2 regions of the Streptomyces sp. NPDC053542 genome follow, and region 2 is predicted to be linked to the other one. Evidence: riboswitches for the same ligand, from Rfam matches in the RefSeq annotation. Region 2 holds a riboswitch; the other holds the start of a gene.
What was found. A riboswitch is a leader RNA that binds a small molecule or an ion and turns the genes downstream of it on or off. The one in region 2 is predicted to bind S-adenosylmethionine.
Positions count from the first base shown of each region.

Region 1: it holds a riboswitch for S-adenosylmethionine, as region 2 does, so the genes downstream of both, ACIGXO_RS11920 (aminotransferase class V-fold PLP-dependent enzyme) here and thrC (threonine synthase) in region 2, are expected to answer to the same signal.

Region 1 covers NZ_JBITXL010000004.1:51,043-58,236, reverse strand. Annotated here, with positions in the region: gene ACIGXO_RS11945 (NlpC/P60 family protein) at 1-963, opposite strand, end outside; gene ACIGXO_RS11940 (NYN domain-containing protein) at 1,278-2,648, opposite strand; gene ACIGXO_RS11935 (hypothetical protein) at 2,667-2,906, opposite strand; gene ACIGXO_RS11930 (rhomboid family intramembrane serine protease) at 3,140-3,847, shown strand; gene ACIGXO_RS11925 (Lrp/AsnC family transcriptional regulator) at 3,844-4,125, shown strand; gene ACIGXO_RS11920 (aminotransferase class V-fold PLP-dependent enzyme) at 4,229-5,638, opposite strand; SAM riboswitch class IV at 5,857-5,973, opposite strand; gene trpD (anthranilate phosphoribosyltransferase) at 6,061-7,125, opposite strand.
Region 2 covers NZ_JBITXL010000008.1:164,292-171,485, reverse strand. Annotated here, with positions in the region: gene ACIGXO_RS23475 (MoaD/ThiS family protein) at 1-22, opposite strand, end outside; gene thrC (threonine synthase) at 97-1,386, opposite strand; SAM riboswitch class I at 1,404-1,562, opposite strand; gene ACIGXO_RS23465 (glucosyl-3-phosphoglycerate synthase) at 1,713-2,678, shown strand; gene ACIGXO_RS23460 (trehalose-6-phosphate synthase) at 2,731-4,212, shown strand; gene otsB (trehalose-phosphatase) at 4,351-5,241, opposite strand; gene ACIGXO_RS23450 (DUF3263 domain-containing protein) at 5,302-5,547, opposite strand; gene ACIGXO_RS23445 (extracellular solute-binding protein) at 5,625-6,902, opposite strand.

The DNA.
Region 1 (7,194 bases), on a different contig from region 2:
CTTGGGCGCGTGCAGCACCTGGCCGTTGCCCGCGTACAGGCCGATGTGGTGCAGGTCGCTGTAGAACATGACCAGGTCGCCGGGCTTGAGCTGGTCGCGGCCGATCTGGGTGCCGGCGGTCGCCTGCTCCTGCGAGGTGCGCGGCAGCGACTGCCCTGCCTGCTGGTACGCCCACTGGGTCAGGCCCGAGCAGTCGAACGAGGAGGGACCGGTGGCGCCCCAGACGTAGGGCGAGCCTATCTTCGTCTTCGCGGCGGCGAGGGCCGCGGCGGCCCGCTGCGAGCTGGGAACGGCCCCGCCGAGGTCCACGCGGCTGTTGGCGCGGTTGGCGCGCTCCTCCTTCGCCTGCAGCGCCGCGCGCTCCTTGGCGGTGAGGCTGTTGAGCAGATCCTGCGCCTTGGCGAGCTTGCCCTGGATCTCGTCCTTCTTCTCGCCCAGCGCCTTGCGGGTGTCGGAGAGGTCCTTGATCTTGCCGGCGGCCTCTTCGCGCTCCTGCGACAGGGTGCGCTGCTTGTCCGCGATGACCTTGAGCTGCGACGCCTGCTTGCCGCTCAACTGGTCGAGGGTGGACGCCTTCTCCAGGTAGGTGTCCGGGTCACCGGAGAGGAAGAGCTGTACCGAGGGGTCGATGCTGCCGCTGCGGTACTGGCCGGAGGCGAGGGAGCCGATGCCCTTGCGGAGCTTGTTCAGCTCCTCCTGGCCACGGGCGACCTTGTCCTGGAGGCGGTCGACCTCCTTCTGCAGCTTCTGCTGGTCCTCCTTGGCACCGTTGTACTTCTCGGTGGCCTGCTCCGCCTGCTCGTAGAGCTTGTCGACCTGGGACTTGACTTCTTCCTTGGTCGGCTTCGGGGCGGCCTGGGCGGACCCGGCCTGGGAGGAGAGCGCGACGGCCGCCGCTGCGGTCGCGGTGAACACGGTGACGCGAGTGCGGCTCGGCTGCTTGGGTCGACGGTGGGACGCCACGGGGGCGAGCTCCTTCTTCCTTCAGCCGCCTACCGGGTGGTGGGGGGAACTGGTCCCCGGCTCCGCGTGAACGGTGCGGACTCGGCGGTTCCTTCACTGTTCATCCCGGTTGGATGATCAACTGCATGAAGGCTCGGGGCTGACCTTAGTAACCGAGTTGTGATCGCTTCAAATCTTCACGGGAAAAAACTTGGCCACACGCGCATCCTTTACCAATGTGGCACCGCCCGTAGCAGGTAACTGACGCTCCGATACGGCCGGAAGGGCCGCGGAGTGTTCTATCCCACACCGTCCGCGCCGCGGCCGACGCCCGCTCAAGTGCGGGCAAGTCGCTTGAGGAGCAAGGCCGATGCCACCGGGCGGGCCCCCGCCTTCGCCACGCCGTCGGCCACTTCGCGGTCGGTGGAGACGACCACGACGGGACGGCCCGGCGGTTCGGCCCGTACCAGCTGACGAATCAACTCATCGGCCGTTACGCCCGGTTTGCTGAAAAGAACCCTTACGCCCCGCGGTGGGGCGAGCAGTACCGGCGCGGCCAGCTCGGCGCCGTCGAAGACACACGTCATCTCGGCGCCGGTCTGCGCGGCCAGTACGGCCAGCCCGCCCAGCAGCCGCAGCCGCTGCTTGTCCAACGGCATCGTCGGATAGCCGGTCTTGGTGACGTTGTAGCCGTCCACCACCAGGTGCGCCTGCGGCAGCGCCAGGAGCTGGTCCAGCAGCGCCGGATCCGTGTCGGACAGGGCGCGCGCCGCGACGTCCTTCGGGGTCATCCGGCCCGGCTCGACCGCGTCGACCGTGTCGGCGGGGTGGACGTTGGCCGGCGGCAGCGCCAGTTCGCGGCGGAGCCCCTGGGCCGCGTCCAGGACGGTGTCCAGAAGCAGTCGCAGGCGCATGTCCTCGACACTGCGCCCCTCCCGCGCGGCGCGGCGCCCCGCTTCGAGCGCCGATTCCGCCTCCGCGACCCGGGCCTTGAGCCGGCGCATCTCGCTGTCGGTGGTCGCCTTGTCCGTGGCCGCCGCGGAGCGCAGCGACTCGGTCTCGGCCTCCGCCTTGCGCGCCGCGGCCTGCGCGCGCTTCACGTCGCTGAGCGCGCTGCGCAGCTTGCGCTGCAGCACGTCGTTCTCCTTGCGCGCCGCTTCGAGGTCGCCTCTCGCCCGGTCGGCCTCCGCGCGGGACGCCGCCCGCGCCTCGGCCAGCTCCTCCCGCAGCCGGGCGAGCTCCCGCTCGGCCTCCTCGCCGGCCCGCACCTCGTCGGCACGCCGGACTTCCTCGCCCGCGGCGGCGACCAGCTTGGCCCAGCCCGGCGGGCGCAGAACGTACGCCGCCGCCGCGACGTCCTGCGGGTCGGCGGCGGCGGGTGGGTTGCCCTGCTGCAGGGCCTCGGCCAGCTCGGCCTGGGTCTCGCGCAGCCGGGCCGCGATCCGCTGCCGGAAGACCGGGTCGCTCTCCAGCGCCGCGGCCATCGCGTTGCCCGCGAACTTCACCCGCCGGGACGGTGTGAAACGGGCGTACTGCCGCAGCGGTGGCGGTAGTTCGGCGACCGTCAGGCCGCCGAAGGACTCCGCGGTGAGCGCCACGACACGGCGCCGCACGCCCTCGGGCAGGGGACGGTCGAGCACTTCGTCGGCCGCACCGGCCTCCGGGTCGCGCTCTTCCCCCTCATGCCCTGCTGGACGCTCCACCACTGCTGCACCGCTCCGATCTCAGGCGTCCGCGCCGGGGCGGTCCACCAGCTCGATCTGGTCGACCGCGTTGCACCAGCGGCAGCGGACGGACTCGATGCTCTCACTGAGCACCTCGCGCTCCTCGACCTTGGGCTCACCGGCCAGGTCGAGGTGGACGTACTCCACCACCTTGGACTGGCGGGTCACGTCGAAACGCGTGAGGTTGCCGCACAAGGTGCAGCGCCACCGGGTTTCGGCCGTCGGCAGGGGAACAGCCATTGTGTCGTCCTCTTTCGTCAAGCGTGGTGCGGTTGTGCGGTCTCTCGCGGTGCGCCGTCGAACTGCGGAGGTACGGAAAGTACTGCCCGTAACCCTACGGCCTGGTGGACGCCGGGTCCCGTCCGCGCCCGGCTGCTGGAACACGGCGAGGCACTCTGTCCCCTTTGTGGCTATTACGGCATGATCACTTCATGTCGGCCTCGATCCCGTCCCCGCGGACCGTGTTCTCTCGTATGACCAACATCCTCATCGGCATCTGCTGCGTGGTGTTCGTCATCGGCCCGGCCTCGGGGCTGAACGGGATACACGGCACGGGCGAATCGCTCCTGCAGGCGCAGAGCGCGTACTTCGCCCGTTGGGGCGTCATCCCCCGCGATCTGTGGAGCGGCGATCCCAAGGCCCTGCTCACCCCGCTCACCGCGCTCTTCGTGCACGGCAGCTGGCTGCACCTGCTGGGCAACATGCTCTTCCTCTACGTCTTCGGGGGCATGGCCGAGGCCAGGATGGGCCGGCTGCACTTCGCGGTCTTCTACGTCCTGACCGGCTACGTGGCCCTGATGGGCTACGCGGCGGCGCACGCCGAGTCGGGTCAGACCCTGGTCGGCGCGTCCGGATCGATCTCCGGCGTGCTCGGCGCCTTCCTCTACCTCTTTCCCCGCGCGCGGGTGACCAGCCTCTTCCCGTTCCTCTTCTTCCTGCCGCTGCGCTTCCCCGCCTGGGCGGTGCTGCTCTTCTGGTTCGTCCTGCAGTGGCTGGCGGCGCAGCGCGCGGTCAACGGCCCCGGCGTCGCCTACCTCGCCCACGTCGTCGGCTTCGTGCTGGGGTTCCTGTACGCCTGGGTCCGCTACCACGTCCCGGCCGCTCCACCGCAGGCCGCACCGGGGCTCCCCGGTAGGGTGGAGCCCACAGAACGGCCGACCGAGGGAGAGAGCCAACCGTGATCACTTCGATCGTGCTCATCAAGACCAGCGTGGACCAGATCCCGGAGATCGCCGAGAAGATCGCGGCCCTCGACGGCGTCAGCGAGGTCTACTCGGTCACCGGCGCGCACGACCTGATCGCGATGGTCCGGGTGGCCGAGCACGACGAGCTGGCCGACGTCATCCCCGGCCGCATCAGCAAGGTCCCCGGCGTAGCCGCCACCGAGACCCACATCGCGTTCCGCACGTACTCCCAGCACGACCTGGAGGCGGCCTTCGCGATCGGCTTGGACGCGTAGCAATCAAGCCCGTCCGGCGATTGAGGACAAGTCTGAAGGCGAACGGCCACCGGCCGGCAGCGGTCCCCCAGCAGGACCCCCACCGGCCGGTAATGCCCGCGGCTCAGCCGCGGTCGGGCACGCACCGCCCGTCCTCGGTCCGGTAGGACCACTTCGCCCCGGACCGCACGAGCTCCTTCACGGCCGTGACGAACCGCTCCACGTGCTCGTCGGGCGTCCCCGCCCCAAAGCTCACCCGGATGGCGTTCAGCGACCGCTCACCCGGCGCCCCTTCGGGCGCACCGCACTCGCCCGGGTCCTGCGGGTCGCTGCCCAGCAGCGTCCGCACGAGCGGGTGGGCGCAGAACAGCCCGTCCCGTACGCCGATGCCGTACTCCGCGGAGAGCGCGGCCGCGAAGTGCGAGCTGTTCCAGCCGTCCACGACGAAGGACAGCACGCCCACCCGCGGCGCGTCGTCGCCGAAGAGCGACAGCACCTTCACCTCGGGCACCTCGGCGAGCCCGGCCCGCACCTTCGCGATCAGCTGCTGCTCCCGCGCGACCAGGTTGTCGAACCCGGCCTCGGTCAGCGCCTTGCACGCGGAGGCGATCGAGTACACGCCGATGACGTTGGGCGAACCGGCCTCGTGGCGGGCGGCGGTGGTGTGCCACTCGACCGCCACTCCCCCGTCCTCGCGCCGCGCGACCGTCCGGCTGGCACCGCCGCCGGCCAGGTACGGCTCGGCGTCCTGCAGCCAGTCGGCGCGCCCGGCCAGTACGCCGGACCCGAAGGGCGCGTACAGCTTGTGGCCGGAGAAGGCCACCCAGTCCACGTCCAGCTCGGCGATGTCCACCGGGTGGTGCGGAGCCAGCTGCGCGGCGTCCAGCACGATGCGCGCGCCGTGCGCGTGCGCCGCGGCGGCCAGCTCCCGCACCGGCCAGAGCTCACCGGTCACGTTCGACGCGCCGGTCACGCACACCAGCGCCGGGCCGTAGGGCTCGCGCTCGGCGAGCGCCTTCTCCAGCGTGTCCACCGCCTGCTGCGGGGTCCGCGGGGCGTTCAGGTACGTCACCTCGACGTCCGCGCGCTGCTCCCAGGGCAGCAGCGACGCGTGGTGCTCGGTCTCGAAGACGAACACCCGGGTGCGCGCGGGGAGCACGGCGGCCAGGAGGTTGAGCGAGTCGGTCGTCGAGCGCGTGAAGACGACCTGGTCGGCGGCGCGGCAGCCGAGGAACTCGGCGACCGTCTGCCGGCTGTTCTCGAAGAGGTCGGTGGAGAGCTGGGAGAGGTACCCGGCGCCGCGGTGCACGCTGCCGTAGTACGGCGCGTACGCGGCCACGTCGTCCCACACCCGCTGCAGGGCGGGGGCGCTGGCGGCGTAGTCCAGCGCGGCGTAGGTGACCTCGCCGCCGGTGACGAGCGGGACGCGCACGTCGCTGCCGAGGACGGGGAGCGGCGCGGCGGCGGCGCAGGCGGGGTCGGCGTCGGCGGTGTCGGCGGCGAGGGCGGTGACGGTTTCAGGGCGCACGGACATGGCGAAGTCTCCCGGAGGCGTAAAACCGTACGAGACGTACGGAGTAGGCGAATGACACGCACGGAGCGTGGAAGAACCCGCGGGCGCGGACGGAAACCTCGTACGACTCGTACAGAGGGGCGCCACAGGCGGGGTGTGGGGAAAAAGGGGCCGACCGGCCCTAGCGCATTCGCTGCATCACGGAAGAGCTCCCTCGATAACCAGGATCCCTGGCGAGGGATCCGCGCTTGCCGCTGGCCTTGCTGCCTGCGGCCTGGTCATCACCCGGGGCACCCCGCCACGGACGGAGGGTTGCCGGACAGCAAGCCGGGGCCTCATCGCTGTCACTCGTGACCTGCCGAGAATCATGCCACACGATCAAGAACACGCAAGGCCCGTCCGGCATGCGGACGGGCCTTGCGTCGAAATCGGGCGAAACGGAACTACGCGTTCGACGCCGCCACCCACCGCTCCAGTACACGCTGTGCGGCCCCGGAGTCGATCGACTCCGCCGCCCTCGCCATCCCCGCCGCGATCTGCTCGTTCAGCGGGGCGTCCGTCGGGTCCAGGGCCACCAGGGCCGCCGCCGAGTTCAGCAGTACGGCGTCCCGTACGGGGCCCGTCTCCCCGGCGAGCAGTCGCCGTGCGACGTCCGCGTTGTACGAGGCGTCCGCGCCGCGCAGCGCCTCCACCGGCACCAGCTCGATGCCGACGTCGCGCGGGTCGAAGGGCACCTCGCGCACGGTGCCGTCCCGGACCACCCACACCGTGGAGGTGGCCGTGGTCGTCAGCTCGTCCAGGCCGTCGTCGCCGCGGAAGACCAGCGCGGAGGAGCCGCGCTCGGCGAGCACGCCGGCCAGGATGGGCGCCATCCGGGCGTCGGCGACGCCGGTGGCCTGCGCCGCGACCTTGGCCGGGTTGGTGAGCGGGCCGAGCACGTTGAAGGTCGTGCGGATGCCCAGCTGGCTGCGGGCCGGCGCGACGTGCCGCAGCGAGGGGTGGAACTTCACCGCGAAGCAGAAGGTGATGCCGGCCTCCTCGGCGACCTCCACGACCCGGCGCGGCGTCAGGTCCAGATTGACGCCGAGCTTCTCCAGGACGTCGGAGGCGCCGCTGGCGGAGGACGCGGCGCGGTTGCCGTGCTTGACGACCTTCGTGCCCGTGCCGGCCACCACGATCGAGGACATGGTGGAGATGTTGACGGTCTTGGCGCCGTCGCCGCCGGTGCCGACGATGTCCACGCTGCGGCCCGGCACCTCGATGAGGTTGGCGTGCTCGTACATCGCGCGGACCAGCCCGGAGATCTCCGCGACCGTCTCGCCCTTGGCGCGCAGCGCCACCGCGAAGCCGGCGATCTGCGCGTCGCTGGCCTCGCCGCGCATGATCCGGTCCATCGCCCACTCGGTGGAGTCGGCGGAGAGGTCACGGCCTTCGAGGAGGGCGTTCAGCACGCCCGGCCAGGTGCGGGCCGCCACGCTGCCGCCGCCATCCGGGGTCACAACGTTCATGGTCCACGCTCCTGGGTGAGTCAAAAATCTTCACAGCGAGCCTATCGGGCCCGCGGATACGCCGGAGGG
Region 2 (7,194 bases):
GGATGCGGACGTTGACGCTCATGGGGATCTTCTACCTTTCAGGGACCGGGGAACAGCGCGTGCGGGCGCTTAGAGGCTGTGTCATGACACAGGCTCTTACTTGTCGAGGCCGGCCTCGCGGAACGCGTCCAGGCTCGGACGGATGGTCGCGGTCGGCCCGGTGGTCGGCGCGACAGCGTCCAGCGTCTTCAGGCCGTCACCGGTGTTGAGGACGACCAGGGACTTCGCCGGGTCGATCTGGCCGTTCTCGATGAGCTTCTTGGTGACGCCGACGGTCACGCCGCCCGCGGTCTCCGCGAAGATGCCCTCCGTGCGGGCCAGCAGCTTGATCGCGTCCACGACCTGCTCGTCGTTGACGTCCTCGACGGCACCGCCGGTGCGGCGGGCGATGTCGAGCACGTACGGGCCGTCCGCCGGGTTGCCGATGGCCAGCGACTTGGCGATGGTGTTCGGCTTCTGCGGGCGTACGACGTCGTGGCCGGCCTTGAAGGCGGTGGACACCGGCGAGCAGCCCTCGGCCTGGGCGCCGAAGATCTTGTACGGCTTGTCCTCGACCAGGCCGAGCGCGATGAGCTCCTTGAGCCCCTTGTCGATCTTCGTGAGCTGCGAGCCCGAGGCGATCGGGATGACCAGCTGGTCCGGCAGCTCCCAGCCGAGCTGCTCGCAGATCTCGTACGCGAGCGTCTTGGAACCCTCGCCGTAGTACGGGCGGAGGTTGACGTTCACGAAGCCCCAGCCCTCGCCCAGCGGGTCGCCGATGAGCTCGGAGCAGAAGCGGTTGACGTCGTCGTAGTTGCCCTCGATGCCGACCAGGTCGCCACCGTAGACCGCGGCCATGACGACCTTGCCGGCCTCCAGGTCGTGCGGGATGAACACGCAGGAGCGGAAGCCCGCCCGGCGCGCCGCGGCGCCGACCGCGCCGGCCAGGTTGCCGGTCGAGGAGCAGGACAGGGTGGTGAAGCCGAAGGCGCGCGCCGCCTCGACGGCGATGGCCACGACGCGGTCCTTGAAGGAGTGCGTCGGGTTCCCGGAGTCGTCCTTGACGTACAGGCCGCCGGTGACGCCGAGCTCGGCGGCGAGGCGGTCGGCCTGGACCAGCTTGGTGAAGCCCGGGTTCAGGTTGGGCTTGTCGGCCACGTCGGCGGGGACGGGCAGCAGCGGCGCGTACCGCCAGATGTTGTTCGGACCGGCCTCGATCTGCTTCTTCAGGCCCTCGGGGTCGCCGCTCGGCAGGTCGTAGGCCACTTCGAGCGGCCCGAAACATTCCTGGCACGCGAAGATCGGGCCGAGCGGGAAGCGCGTACCGCACTCGCGACAGGACAGCGCGGCGGCGGGGCCGAGAGAGACGGCAGAGGTGGTGGTGCTTTCGGAAGCTTGCACAGCCATGGAGGCGAGGCCCTTTCTCCTCATCTTCCTCACGACGCATCTCGCCGTGAGACGGATTTGGCACCTTCCCTAGCCGGGAGCCTCGCGCGGCGGACATCAGCGTCCTGGCGGCAAGACCGGCTGGAGGGTTGCCGGGGCTTCAACGGGCCGTATCCCTCTGCCCCTCTGGATGAGCGGTATGGCCTGCGTACGAAACACAGGCGTTTGTTCAGCGGTGACCCCGGCATGCGGTGGTCATCCGCGTTGTTCAAGACTGTAACCGAAGGCATGGACGGTTGAGATAGTCGTCCGATGCGCGAGATGGATCACTTTAAGGAGACGGACAGGTGCTGGAAGAGGTGGAGCGCTGGCTGACCGGCCGCTCCTGGTCAGCCGCCGACCGACCGCTCGACCAGCTGTTGGCCGCGAAGAACCGCACCGGGCAGACGGTCAGCGTAGTGCTGCCCGCGCTCGACGAGGAGGCCACGGTCGGCACGATCGTGGAGATCATCCGGCGCGATCTGATGTCCGCCGCGGTGCCGCTGGTCGATGAGCTGATCGTGGTGGACTCCGGCTCCGCCGACCGCACCGCCGAGGTCGCGGCCGCCGCGGGCGCCCGCGTCGTGCACCGCGACGCGGTCCTGCCCCGGCTGGCGACGGTGCCCGGCAAGGGCGAGGTGCTGTGGCGCTCGCTGCTGGCCACCAGCGGCGACATCGTCTGCTTCGTCGACGCCGACCTGCGCGAGTTCTCCGCCGACTTCGTGTCCGGCATCGTCGGGCCGCTGCTGACCGAGCCGCAGGTGCAGTTCGTGAAGGCGATGTACGACCGGCCGCTGGGCGAGGGCGCCGGCGGCCCGAAGGCCGGCCAGGGAGGACGGGTCACCGAGCTGGTGGCCCGCCCGCTGCTCAATCTGCACTGGCCGCAGCTGGCCGGCTTCGTCCAGCCGCTGGGCGGCGAGTACGCGGCCCGCCGTTCGCTGCTCGAACAGCTGCCCTTCCCCGTCGGGTACGGCGTCGAGCTGGGCCTGCTGGTCGACGCGCTGCACACGGTCGGCCTGGACGCGCTGGCGCAGGTGGACGTGGGCGTGCGCAGGCACCGGCACCAGGACGGGCAGGCGCTCGGCCGGATGGCCGCGGCGATCTACCGCACCGCCCAGCTGCGGCTGGCCCGCGGCCACCTCGTACGGCCCCGGCTGACCCAGTTCGACCGCGGGGAGCAGGGCGGGTTCGTACCGCGGACGACCGACGTGGACACCGAGGAGCGGCCGCCGATGCGGGACATACCGGAGTACGCGGAGCGGCGCGCGGCATGAGGGCCGGGCGGCCGCACGTTTGAGCGGATCTATGGCGGGTTAGGTCATCGGCATGGTCTCCTCCAGCTCAGGTGCCCAGGTTCTTGTCGCGTCCAACCGCGGTCCGGTCTCCTACGCCTTGGGCGAGGACGGCACGCTGACCTCCCGGCGGGGCGGCGGCGGTCTGGTCTCAGGTCTCTCCGCCATCGGCCCGGACGCCGGGGCCGTGTGGGTGTGCGCCGCGCTCGGCGACGGCGACCGCGAGGCGGCCCGGCGGGCCGCCGCCGGCGACGGGCTGCTGGACCCCGGCGACACCGGTGGACAGTCCGTCCGGATGCTGGACATCGCGCCCGGGGTCTTCGCCGACGCGTACAACGGCGTCGCCAACTCCGTGCTGTGGTTCGTCCACCACCTGCTCTACCAGACGCCGCTGGAGCCCGCGTTCGACGCGGACTTCCGCGGCCAGTGGGCGTCGTACGAGGCGTACAACGCCGCCTTCGCCGACGCGCTCGCCGAGGCCGCGGCGCCCGGCGCGGCCGTCCTCGTGCAGGACTACCACCTCACGCTGGTCCCGGGGATGCTCCGCGAGCGCCGCCCCGACCTGCGCATCGGCCACTTCTCGCACACCCCGTGGGCGCCGCCGGACTACTTCCGGCTGCTGCCGGACGACGTCGCGGCCGAGGTGCTGCGCGGGATCCTGGGCGGCGACCGGGCGGCGTTCCTGACCCACCGCTGGGCCGAGGCGTTCGCGGAGTGCTGCGCCGCGGTGCTGGGCGCCGAGGTCGCCAGAGACGGCGCGTCGGGCCTGCGCGTCACGTACGAGGGCCGGACCACCCGGCTCGGGGTGCACGGCCTGGGCGCCGACGCGGACTTCCTGCGCGAGCGCTCCCGGCAGCCGGACGTCGACGAGCGGCTGGCGGACCTGCGGGAGCAGATCGGCACCGCGGAGGACGGCACGCCGCGGAAGACGATCGTGCGGGTGGACCGCACGGAGCTGTCGAAGAACATCGTGCGCGGCCTCCAGGCGTACCGGCGGCTGCTGACCGACCGCCCCGAGTGGCGCGGCCGGGTGGTGCACATAGCGTTCGCCTACCCCTCGCGGCAGGACCTGGCGGTGTACCGGCAGTACACCGAGGAGGTCTCGCGGCTGGCCGGGGAGATCAACGACGAGTTCGGCACGGACGGCTGGCTGCCGGTCGTGCTGCACGTGAAGGACGACTTCGCACGTTCCCTGGCCGCCTACCGGCTCGCCGACGTCGCGCTGGTCAACCCCATCCGCGACGGCATGAACCTGGTCGCGAAGGAGGTGCCGGTGGTGTCCGAGGCGGGCTGCGCGCTGGTCCTCTCCCGGGAGGCCGGGGCCTGCGCGGAGCTGGCGGAGGACGCGCTGGTGATCAATCCGTACGACATCGGGGGCACGGCGGAGGCGCTGCACGCAGCGCTGACCATGCCACTCGATGAGCGGGCCGAGCGCGCGAAGCGGTTGGCTGCGGCGGCGACTGCGCTGCCGCCGGCGCAGTGGTTCCTGGAGCAGCTGCGGGCGCTTGGCGGCTGACGCCGCGCGGTTCCGGGCTGCCGGGCCCTGCGGGGCTGTGGCCGGCGGGTTCCGGGCTGCCCCGGGCGGTGTGGCTGCCGGCTGACCCGCCGTTGTTGGCTGGTCGCGCAGTTCCCCGCGCCCCTGCGGGGCGCGCCCTCATGCCTGCGGCGCGCTCGCCTCCGCCAGCGCCGTGAGCAGATCCACCACGCCCGCCGGGCCCGGTACCACCAGGTCCGCGCGGTTCGCCAGTTCCTCGGCGCCCTCGCCGACCGTTGCCGAGCTGCATACCAGGACCCCGGGCAGGCCCTCGGCGCGCAGCGCTTCGACGGCGGCGTAGGCGGCCAGGTCTCCGAGGTCGTCGCCCGCGTAGAGGACCGCGTCGGCGTTCACCTCGCGTACGTACGAGGTGAGCGCGACGCCCTTGTCGACGCCGGGCGGGCGCAGCTCCAGGACGAAGCGGCCCGGCTCGACGATCAGGCCGTGCCGCTCGGCGAGCGCGGCCAGCGGCGCGCGCAGCGCCTCGAAGGTGCCCTGCGGGTCGGCGGTGCGCCGGGTGTGCACGGCGACGGCCCGGCCGCCCTTGGTCTCGATCGCGGCCTCGATCGCGGCCTCGGCCGGCCCGTCCTGCCAGGCTCCGGAGCGCTTCAGCAGGCCCGGCAGCTCGGCGGTCGCCGCGGCGACGCCCGGCGGCGGCGCGGGCGCCTCGATCCGGCCGGTGGCGGCCTCCCAGCGCTCCGCGCCGTAGTGCCCGAGGACGACGAGGCGGTCCAGGCCGTCGACGCCCGCGAAGCCGCCGAGCCGGACGGCCGTCTCCGCCGGACGGCCGGTGATCACTACGACGGCGCGCAGCAGCGGGGCGAGGCGCGTGAGCGCTTGGACCACGCCGGGGTGGGCGCGGGCCTGCTCGGGGTCGGGGACGATGCCGGCGAGGGTGCCGTCGAAATCGAGCGCGACGACGGCGTCGGCCGGCCGGTCGAGAAAGCCGGCCAGGCCCGCACGGCCCGCTTCGGTCATCGGCTGCGCGAGGAGGTTCTCGGGGCTGCCCATGGGGCCGAGCCTATCGGTGGGACGGGGCGTACGGAGGTCGTACGACGATCTTTCGGATCGTCAGCGGCGGGCCCGCCGCGCCTCCCGCACCCGCCGCAGGCGATTCACCGTCACCGGGTCGTGGGCGAGTGCCCGCGGGTCGTCCAGGAGGGCGTTGAGCAGCTGGTAGTAGCGGGTCGGCGAGATGCCGAGCCGCTCCCGTATGGCGCGCTCCTTGGCGCCGGGCCCGGACCAGGAGCGGCGCTCCACGGCGAGCACGGCCTCGTCGCGCGCTGACAGCCGCTCGGACGGCGATTCGGAGACCACCCGTCCACGATAGCCCCGCGGTACGACATCCCTACTGATCACCCGGCCGGACGGCCGCGGGGCCGGTCCGGCGGGCGTCACCGCGTCGCGCTGTCCGCCTCGTCCGCGATGTTCTGGATGTCGGTGAGCACCGTCGCGGGGTCGCCGTTCTTCCCGACCGCGCCGCTCATCTTCGCCTTGATGGTCTTGCTGACCAGCGGCCAGGAGGTCTTGTCGGCGGGGTAGAACTCCGCTTCCGGCAGCTGCTTCAGGAAGCTGTGCAGCTTCTTGTACTTGTCGTCCGCGAGCATCTTCTGGGAGGCGGAGACGGTGACCGGCAGCAGGCCGTAATCGCCGGAGAACCGCAGGACGTTGTCCTGGTTGTAGACGAAGTCGAGGAACTGGCCGATCTCGGCGCGGTGCCCGTGCTGCTTGAAGCCCATCATCCAGTCGGCGACGCCCATGGTGGACTTGGCCGGGCCGGTGATGCCGGGGAGCGCGACGGTGCCGTAGTCGATGCCCTTGGCCTTGGCCTGCTGCATCAGCGTGGGGTGGCCGTTGAGCATGCCGGCCTGGCCGCTCGCGAAGGCGTTGAAGCCGTCCTGCCGGTTGAGCTTCGCGGGGTCGGTGCCGGTCAGCCCCGGGGCGACGAGGTTGTCCTTGACCCACTTGAACGTGCGGATGTTCTGCCGCGAGTCGATCGTGTACTTGCCGATGGAGTCGGTGTAGCCGCCGCCCCCGCTCAGCATCCAGATCATGGTCTCGGCCTGGGTCTCTTCCGGCCCGAGCGGCAGGGCGAAAGGTATCTTCACGCCGGCGGCCTTCAGGAGCTGCGCGTCCTGCCTGATGTCGGACCAGGTCTTGGGCGGGTTCGCGATGCCGGCCTGCGCGAAGAGCTTCTTGTTGTAGAAGAGGCGGCGCGTGCTGGCCCCGAAGGGCATGCCGTACTGGACGCGGTGGTACTCCCCCGCCTCCGCGAGACCGGGCGTGAAGTCCGCCTGGGTGTTGATGGAGAGCAGGTCGTCGGCGCTGTAGAGCTTGCCCTCGGCGGCGTAGTCGGCGTAGGCGCCGATCTGCGCCATGTCGGGGGCGTCGCCGGCCTTGACCCGCTTCTCGACCTCCTTGTCGACGTCCTTCCAGCTGTAGACGTCGACGTCGACCTTGATGTGCGGGTGCTTGGCCTCGAACGCCTCGACCACGTCGTGCCAGTAGTGCTTGCTGGAGTTGGCGGCGCCGTCGCCGTAGTCGGCGGCGACCAGCTTCAGGGTGACGTCGTCCTTGCCGACGGGGCCGCCGGAGCAGGAGGCCAGTGTCAGCGTCATGGCTGTCGCGATACCTGCCGCCGCCAGGCTCTTGTAGCGTCGCTGTACTGCCATTGCTGCCCTGTTCCGCCCTTTGAGTCCAGATGGTGCCGTACGTTCCGGGACGCGCCGCGGCGGCGGGGATCACCCCCCGTCGGGCGCATGAGCTGCGAGTCTGCCCCGCACACCCTCACAAGGTCTACACCAAACAAGGTCTCCGTTTCGCATCAGGAAAACGGAACGCCAGCCTCCTCCGGATCACCTTCCGGCCACCCCGTGCCCGCGCCGCGCCGGCGACCGGCAGACATCGCGCGCACGAACCGCCGCCCAACTCCCCATGTACGGACGTACTCACCAGCCGTCCGCC